4 regions of the Pseudomonas sp. S04 genome follow, and region 4 is predicted to be linked to each of the others. Evidence: predicted binding sites of a transcription regulator. Region 4 holds the regulator's gene; each other region holds the start of a gene.
What was found. Region 4 encodes sigma-54, which starts transcription at its own class of promoters, with help from an activator protein. Its sites were predicted from a motif close to ANTGGCATNNANNTTGCTNT; they were not measured.
Positions count from the first base shown of each region.

Region 1: the regulator sigma-54 is predicted to act here: its motif matches at 734-753, upstream of glnK (P-II family nitrogen regulator).
Region 2: the regulator sigma-54 is predicted to act here: its motif matches at 1,028-1,047, upstream of PspS04_RS08250 (circularly permuted type 2 ATP-grasp protein).
Region 3: the regulator sigma-54 is predicted to act here: its motif matches at 1,441-1,460, upstream of PspS04_RS23420 (pilin).

Region 1 is NZ_CP019427.1:5,924,771-5,926,971, reverse strand. It holds gene PspS04_RS26670 (YifB family Mg chelatase-like AAA ATPase) at 1-22, opposite strand, end outside; gene PspS04_RS26665 (accessory factor UbiK family protein) at 282-542, opposite strand; gene glnK (P-II family nitrogen regulator) at 956-1,294, shown strand; gene PspS04_RS26655 (ammonium transporter) at 1,330-2,201, shown strand, end outside.
Region 2 is NZ_CP019427.1:1,856,375-1,858,575, forward strand. It holds gene PspS04_RS08240 (hypothetical protein) at 1-144, shown strand, start outside; gene PspS04_RS08245 (ribonuclease E inhibitor RraB) at 348-689, shown strand; gene PspS04_RS08250 (circularly permuted type 2 ATP-grasp protein) at 1,079-2,201, shown strand, end outside.
Region 3 is NZ_CP019427.1:5,257,308-5,259,508, forward strand. It holds gene PspS04_RS23410 (DUF748 domain-containing protein) at 1-250, shown strand, start outside; gene PspS04_RS23415 (BON domain-containing protein) at 423-779, opposite strand; gene PspS04_RS23420 (pilin) at 973-1,389, opposite strand; gene PspS04_RS23425 (type II secretion system F family protein) at 1,656-2,201, shown strand, end outside.
Region 4 is NZ_CP019427.1:970,777-972,977, forward strand. It holds gene hpf (ribosome hibernation-promoting factor, HPF/YfiA family) at 1-178, opposite strand, end outside; gene PspS04_RS04120 (RNA polymerase factor sigma-54) at 287-1,780, opposite strand; gene lptB (LPS export ABC transporter ATP-binding protein) at 1,963-2,201, opposite strand, start outside.

The DNA.
Region 1 (2,201 bases), 1.1 Mb from region 4:
TGTGGACGATGGACAGGGACATGAGCATTCCTTGAACGAAAAAGAGCCGCTTCCTGCGGTTGTTCAAGGGTAGTTGCGAGGGGGTGTTTTAGCACCGCGCGAGACGCGCCAAACGTTCGCAGGATGTTGCCGGTGGCCTGCGCGGCGTTCGTGTAGGAGCGAGCTTGCTCGCGAAGAACTCGAGGGCGACGCGTTGAGTCAGGCTTGACGCGTTATCGTTGATGTCCATCTCGAGCAGGCTCCCACAGTGTGATCAGCCAGTGCCCACAAGGGGCAGGGAATTACTCGGCAGGCGGATTGAGCCTGGCTTCCAGCTCCGCGACTTTCGCTTCAAGGCTTTCCAGGCGTGCCCGGGTGCGGGCCAGGACGATCATCTGGCTGTCGAATTCTTCCCGGCTGACCAGGTCCAGCTTGCTGAAGCCGCTTTGCAGCAGGGCCTTGAACTGGCTTTCGATTTCGCTTTTGGGCAGCGGGGTGTCGCCGCTGAACAGGCGGGAGGCGTGGCCGCTCAGGGCGTCGAGGAGGTCTTTGGGCGCGAGCATGTAGGGAGTCCTTAAACTGATGGCGGGCAGTGTATCACGCAGTGTTCAGGCTCATTTATCCCGGTGCGGCGCACGCTTTTCGCGCATCGGTCCGTCTGTCGGCGCACCGTTATTGTGCGTATCTCTGGGCGCGCATTTCTGCAATGGCCTGGGTTTAAAGGCAAGAGATTGAAATCAGTGGTTTTTCTGGAGATGGCAAGCTTTCTGCTAAGGCTTGAGTAACCCATGCACTGATGCAGTCGCTGTGACGAATGCAGTGCGGCAGGCGAAACGGGGAGTTTCGTCGGCAGCGGTTAACTGGCGTCAGTCGGGCAGGTACGGCCGACGATGCGTTACAAAGCCAGGCACTGCGCTTAGACTTGAGTCGGGTTTGTTTTCCTGGGGCAAGTCCACCAATTCGGGAGAGAGTTTTCATGAAGCTAGTCACTGCCATCATCAAGCCGTTCAAACTGGATGACGTCCGCGAGGCACTGTCCGAGATCGGCGTGCAGGGCATTACCGTCACTGAGGTCAAAGGCTTCGGTCGGCAGAAGGGTCACACCGAGCTGTATCGCGGCGCGGAGTACGTGGTCGATTTCCTGCCCAAGGTGAAGATCGATGTCGCCATTGACGACAAGGATCTGGACCGGGTTATCGAGGCGATAACCAAGGCGGCCAACACCGGCAAGATTGGTGACGGCAAGATTTTCGTGGTCAATCTGGAACAGGCTATTCGCATCCGTACCGGCGAAACCGATACCGACGCGATCTAAGCCGCCACAACCCCAACGCCCCAGGAGAAAACAATATGACTCTGCGTAAATTCGCAGGGCTAGGAGCCCTGTTGTCCCTCGTAATGCCCAGCCTGGCCATGGCGGCAGACGAAGTGGCGGCTCCAGTCCTCAACTCCGGCGATACCGCCTGGATGCTGACCGCGACAGCCTTGGTGCTGTTCATGACCATTCCCGGCCTTGCGCTGTTCTACGGCGGCATGGTGCGCTCCAAAAACATTCTTTCCGTGATGATGCAGTGCTTCGCCATTACCGGTCTGATCAGCATCCTGTGGGTCATTTATGGCTACAGCATTGCGTTCGACACCGCGGGCATGGAGCAGGGCGTCGTCAACTTCAACTCGTTCTTCGGCGGCATGGGCAAGGCGTTCCTCGCCGGTGTCACCCCGGCGAGCCTGACAGGGCCGGCGGCACTGTTCCCTGAAGCGGTGTTCATCACCTTCCAGATGACTTTCGCCATCATCACCCCGGCGCTGATCGTCGGTGCCTTCGCCGAGCGGATGAAGTTCTCCGCAATGCTGATCTTCATGGGTGTGTGGTTCACCCTGGTGTACGCACCGATCGCGCACATGGTCTGGTCCGGCCCCGGTGGCCTGATGTGGGACTGGGGCGTCCTGGACTTCGCAGGCGGCACCGTGGTGCACATCAACGCCGGTATCGCCGGTCTGGTGGCCTGCCTGGTGCTGGGCAAGCGCAAGGGTTTCCCGACCACCCCAATGGCTCCGCACAACCTCGGTTACACCTTGATGGGCGCGGCCATGCTGTGGATTGGCTGGTTCGGCTTCAACGCCGGTTCCGCCGCGGCGGCCAACGGTACTGCCGGCATGGCGATGCTGGTAACCCAGATCGCAACCGCTGCCGCTGCCCTGGGCTGGATGCTGGCCGAGTG
Region 2 (2,201 bases), 890 kb from region 4:
GCGCAACTGATTCGCGCCAAACTTCTCCCGGTCCCGGCCGAGCTGGATCTCAATGACCTGGAAGGTCGCACCGACGACCCGACGCTCAAGAGCCTCAAAGATCAGAACAGCATTCAAATCCTCAGCATCTCCCCGATTCCATAATCCCTTCTGTAACCAGGCCTTGGCACGCGCTCCGAGTTGGAGCTACTCTGCAAGCGAGATCAGCGAATGGATCGCTAAGGTCTGGTCTTGTCAGCTACATGCTTGTGTCCCGGCGGCAATCTGATTGCCGTAGCGCCTGCACCATTCGGTTGCCGGCGCGTGGAGTACGGAAAGTCTATCCATTGGAAGTAGGAGGACGTTTCATGAGCACAGCCTATCAAGAAGACATCAGCAGCAGCGTGCTGCGCCGCATGAAAGAAGGCGGTTTTGATTTTTCACGGTTCCATCCCATCGAGTTCTACGCCATTTTCCCCGACGAGGAGGGGGCACGCAGGGCGGCAGGACAATTTCGCGGTGAATCCTTGAATGCACAGATCAGTGTGCGCGACGACGGTGCCTGGTACCTGGAACTGAGCAAGGTGATGTACGCCACCTACGGCGGCATTGGCGATTTTGAACAGGACTTTGAGGCGGTGGTCGAGCCTTTGGGGGGAATTATCGAAGGTTGGGGCGTCAAGCAGGAGGTACGAGGGCAACTCGCATAACACTATGAATAGCGACATCACTCAGCGACGGCTGACCCTTTGGGTCGGCCGTTTTCATTTGGGCTGGGGCAAACGCCAGGCAAAAAAAAGCCACCTGAGCAGGTGGCCAAAAGGGAAGAGGGGTAGCCAGCAAGCGAGCGGTGCCGCTTGCTGCGTGATGGGCCAATTATCCGCGTGCCTAGGCGGGCAGTGAAATGAACTATGGCTATGCTGCTAATAGCCATAAGCATTGCTTCGCAATGAAGCGCGGGCGATCAGGTGGGGGCGTTTGCTGCACGGGATTGGTGCGAAGCCTTCGGGGTGAAAATCCAACTGGTTGATACTAAAGGGTTTATGCCGCTGGCACGGGCCTTGCGATGCCAAGGTGTCCGGGTGACAAGGAGTACGGCATGATCCGCACCTATTTTGATGAGATGTACGATGCCAGCGGCCAGGTCCGCGCGCATTATCGAGAATTCGCCCGTTGGTTGGCCCAAACGCCTGACGAGCTGCTGGCTCAACGCCGACGCGAGGCCGATCTGTTGTTTCATCGCGCCGGGATTACCTTCACTCTCTATGGCGACGAGCAGGGCACCGAGCGCCTGATTCCCTTCGACACCATTCCGCGCAGCATCCCCGCCAGCGAGTGGCGGATTGTCGAGCGTGGCTGCATCCAGCGGGTCAAGGCGCTGAACATGTTCCTCGCCGACCTCTATCACGAACAACGCATTATCAAGGCAGGCATCATCCCGGCCGAGCAGGTGCTGGCCAACGAACAGTACCAACTGGCCATGCAGGGCCTGGACCTGCACCGCGACATCTACTCGCACATCTCCGGGGTCGACCTGGTGCGCGATGGCGACGGCAGCTACTACGTGCTGGAAGACAACCTGCGCACTCCCAGCGGCGTGAGCTACATGCTCGAAGACCGCAAGATGATGATGCGCCTGTTCCCTGAGCTGTTCGCGGCCCAGCGTATTGCGCCCATCGACCACTACCCGAACCTGCTGCTCGACACCCTGAAAAGCTCCAGCCCCATCGATAATCCGAGCGTGGTGGTACTGACCCCGGGACGCTTCAACAGTGCGTTTTTCGAGCACGCCTTCCTGGCCCGGGAAATGGGCGTGGAACTGGTGGAAGGCGCGGACCTGTTCGTGCGTGACGACAAAGTCTTCATGCGCACCACCGATGGCCCCAAGGCCGTCGATGTGATCTACCGGCGGCTCGACGACGCCTTCCTCGATCCGCTGGCATTCAACCCGGACTCGATGCTCGGGGTTCCCGGCCTGCTGGCGTCCTATCGCAGCGGCAATGTGGTGTTGGCCAACGCCATCGGCACGGGTGTGGCGGATGACAAGTCGGTGTATCCGTTCGTCACCGAGATGATCCGTTTCTACCTCGACGAGGAGCCGATCCTGAAAAACGTGCCGACCTGGCAGTGTCGCAACCCGGCGGAACTGTCCCACGTGCTGGCCAACCTGCCCGAGCTGGTGGTCAAGGAAACCCAGGGCTCCGGCGGCTACGGCATGTTGG
Region 3 (2,201 bases), 1.8 Mb from region 4:
ACCGGCTGAATGGAAGGACCTGGGCAAGGAAGAGCGCGCCGCAAAAATGCGTGAAGGGGTCATCACGTTCTGGGCGGGCAGCGATGTGCTGTTGCGTCAACTGGGCCAGGACCGCGCCAGCAGCATCAAGGACTACCTGGTGGACAAGGGCCAACTGGCCGATGACCGGGTGTACTTCATCGATGCCAACCTGGGTCAGGCCGAAAGTGATGGCCGGGTCATCACGCCGCTGCACCTGGACGCTGAATAACCAAGGCTCGCGCAACTTTATCGCAGCCCAATAAAACAGGCCCCGACACGAATGTCGGGGCCTGTGGAGACCACATCCCTGTGGTCGGTCGCATGAACACTAGAGTCGCGACAGGTGCATGACTCGGCTCACCTGCCGCTTCTTCTCCCAGTCCAGGCGAGAAGCCTGCGCCTTACTCGGCTTTCAGACCGTCAGCCGATACGGCAGTGACGCCCTTGATGTTTTTCGCGATTTTCACCGCAGTGGCTTTCTGCGACTCGGTCACCGCAGTGGTGGAAGACAGCGATACCACACCTTTGTTGGTTTCGACTTTGATATCGGTACCCGGAATGCCTTTCTCGGTGACCAGGTCAGCCTTCACTTTGGTGGTGATCCAGGTGTCGGAAGTCGCTTCCTTCGCCTCGGTCACTTCACCGGCAGCCAGCACCATTGGCGACTGGGTGTTTTGGGTGGTCTGCGCAAAAGCTGCGTTGGCCAGAGTCAGGGTCAGAGCGGTAGCAGTTGCGGTAGCGATAGCGAACTTCTTCATACGGGTAACTCCTGTTTTTCCAGAAAGTCTGCTGTTTGCCTTCTCAGCAGGGTTACCGGTAATAGTGCGAACGCTGTGCCAACTTTGACCTTCGGAATAACTCCTTAATTATCAATAACTTAAAAAATAATCAAAAACCCGGAATCATGCAATTTGCATGACCCGGACATTCTCGACATGCAAGTTGCCGGAATCAGCCCTCGCTGGTGGTGCAGCCTTTGGGGGAGTAGTCCGCAGCTACCGTGGTCGCGCAACTCCAGCCGCCCGCCTCGGTGCGTGAAAGGGTGAGGGTGCGGTTGAGCACCGGGCCTGGCGCATTGACCAGGGTGCAGCCGAGGCTGCCTAGCCCGGAAGCACCACTGCCCGCCGCCGAGACGGTGCAATGGCTGGTGATCTCGCTGGCGCCGAGTCGTTCCAGGGTCGGATCAGCCCCCTGGTTGATGACGTCTTCGAATGGCACCTTGAGCGCCGAGATCTCGGCCAGTCCGGCCGTGACCTTGGCCCGCGCCTGATATTTGGAATACAGCGGCAACGCCACCGTGACCAGAATGCCAATGATCGCCACCACGACCAGCAGTTCGATCAGGCTGAATCCCCTTTGTCCCTTCATCGCTACAACTCCCTTTCTGCATGAGGCGAAGGCTCATGCTCGGCAGCAGATAACGCACAGCCCATGCCAAGTCCGCCAGCCCTTGCAAACCGGGCAGCAAAACCTGGTTTCGCGCATCCAGGGCTTTGCAAAACCGCACTAACTGACACTATTTGTCACTGCAGCGCGCGCCCACAGCGTCCGGCCTTGGCTAGGCTTTGCAGCGCAAGCCAGATTTGCCGCGGCGTCCGCCGGCAAACACCCGACAGGTCATCAAGGATTGAGTCATGGCGGTCAAAGCAGCAAAGGTCAGCCTGTACGCCTGGCAAGGCACCGATAGAACAGGCCGCAAAATGTCCGGCGAATCGAGCGCGCAGACTCCGGCCCTGATCAAGGCCCAGTTGCGCCAGCGCGGCATCATCCCGGGCAAGGTACGCAAAAAATTCGCCCCCCTGTTCAGCGCTGGCCAACGGGTTACTGCCCAGGATATCGCGCTCTTCACTAGGCAAATGGCGACCATGCTCAAGGCCGGTGTGCCGCTGCTGCAGGCCTTCGACATCATCGCCGAAGGCTTCGACAACCCACGCATGCGGGGCCTGCTGGAGGACTTGAGACAGGACGTGATGGCCGGCAGCAGCCTGACCACCGCCCTGCGCAAAAAGCCGCAACACTTCGACGAGCTCTACTGCAACCTGATTGACGCCGGCGAGCAGGCCGGCGCCCTCGACACCTTGCTGGAGCGGGTGGCGAGTTACCGGGAAAAAACTCAACGGCTCAAGGCGCGGGTGCGTAAAGCCATGACCTACCCGCTGGCGGTGCTCCTGGTCGCGGTG
Region 4 (2,201 bases):
CTCCGCCGGGGATATGCAGCGTGGCTTCGATTTTCTGCAACAGCTTCTCGACGTTCATCGTGACTTGCACGTTGGTGATCTTGTCGAAATGCCTCTCCAGCCGGTCGAGTTTTTCGCCGATGTAGGTGCGCAGAGGTTCGGTAACTTCCAGTTGGTGTCCACTGATGTTGACTTGCATACAGCTTCTCCTTCGTTGCCAGTGCATAAGGCGGCAGGCCGAGTTGCCTGCCACTAGGGTGTCTGCGAAAGATTTCGAAAACACCCTGGAACGCTGTGGCGTGGCCCGTTACATCAATCGCTTGCGTTCACTCGAAGGCGCGATCCCGAGGGATTCGCGGTACTTGGCGACGGTACGACGGGCTACCTGAATACCTTGTGCCTCCAGTAAACCAGCGATCTTGCTGTCACTCAACGGCTTTTTCTGATTTTCCGCGGCAACCAGTTTTTTGATGATCGCGCGGATCGCCGTGGACGAGCATTCGCCGCCTTCGGAGGTGCTGACGTGGCTTGAGAAAAAGTATTTCAGCTCATAGATACCGCGCGGGGTATGCATGAATTTTTGCGTGGTGACCCGGGAAATCGTCGACTCGTGCATGCCTACCGCTTCGGCAATGTCATGCAGGACCAACGGCTTCATCGCCTCGTCGCCATATTCGAGAAAGCCGCGCTGGTGCTCGACGATCTGGGTGGCCACTTTCATCAGGGTTTCGTTGCGGCTTTGCAGGCTCTTGATGAACCAGCGCGCCTCCTGCAACTGATTGCGCATGAAGGTGTTGTCGGCGCTGGTGTCAGCGCGACGGACGAATCCGGCGTACTGGGGATTGACCCGCAAGCGCGGTACCGACTCCTGGTTCAGTTCCACCAGCCAGCGCTCGTTGTCCTTGCGCACGATCACATCCGGCACCACGTACTCGGCTTCGCTGGACTCGATCTGCGAGCCAGGTCGCGGGTTGAGGCTCTGGACCAGTTCGATGACCTGGCGCAGTTCGTCTTCCTTGAGCTTCATGCGCCGCATCAGTTGGCTGTAGTCGCGGCTGCCGAGCAGGTCGATGTAATCGCTGACCAGGCGCTTGGCTTCTGCCAGCCAAGGGGTCTTGGCGGCCAGCTGGCGCAATTGCAGCAACAGGCACTCGCCCAGGTTGCGGGCGCCGATGCCGGCGGGTTCGAATTGCTGGATGCGGTGCAGGACGGCTTCGATTTCGTCCAGCTCGATGTCCAGTTCCGGGTCGAATGCCTCGAGAATCTCCTCAAGGGTTTCGTCCAGGTAACCCTGGTTGTTGATGCAGTCGATCAGGGTCACGCCGATCAGGCGATCGGTGTCGGACATCGGGGACAGGTTCAATTGCCAGAGCAAGTGGCTCTGCAGGCTTTCCCCGGCGGAGGTGCGGGTGGTGAAGTCCCACTCGTCGTCATCGTTGCTGGGCAAGCTGCTGGCACTGGTCTGGTAGACGTCTTCCCAGGCGGTGTCGACCGGTAGTTCATTGGGAATGCGCTCGTTCCATTCTCCTTCCTCGAGGTTATCCACCGTGGGGGCGGTTTCCTGGTAGGAGGGTTCCTGGACGTCGGTGTTGGGTTTGTGCTCGATGTTGTCCGCCATCGGGTCGGCGTTATCGAAGTCGTCGCCTTCTTCCTGGCGTTCGAGCATTGGATTTGACTCCAAGGCTTCCTGGATTTCCTGTTGCAGGTCCAGGGTCGACAATTGGAGCAGGCGGATGGCCTGTTGCAGCTGCGGTGTCATCGTCAGCTGCTGGCCCATTCTCAAGACTAGCGATGGTTTCATGGCTGGGGCTTAACACCTTATTCGCCGGCGCACGTGCGCCATCCACTACAGGGCGCCGGAGCGCCAAACTTAAGCAAATTATATGCCTGAAACTGAAGTGTTTGCCTAGAGCGTCATGACAATAAAAATATTAAGGCTTTCATTGACAATCCGCTCTGCCGGCAGACCAGACGCCTCGCAGCTTAAAGGCGGAACTCATGGCCCAGGTACACTTCCTTGACCAGTTCGTTGGCCAGGATGGTTTCAGCGTCACCTTCTGCGATCAGTTGACCATCGTTGACGATGTAGGCGGTTTCGCAGATGTCCAGGGTTTCACGCACGTTGTGGTCCGTGATCAGCACGCCAATGCCCTTGGCCTTGAGGTGATGGATGATCTGCTTGATGTCGCCGACCGAAATCGGGTCCACGCCGGCGAAAGGTT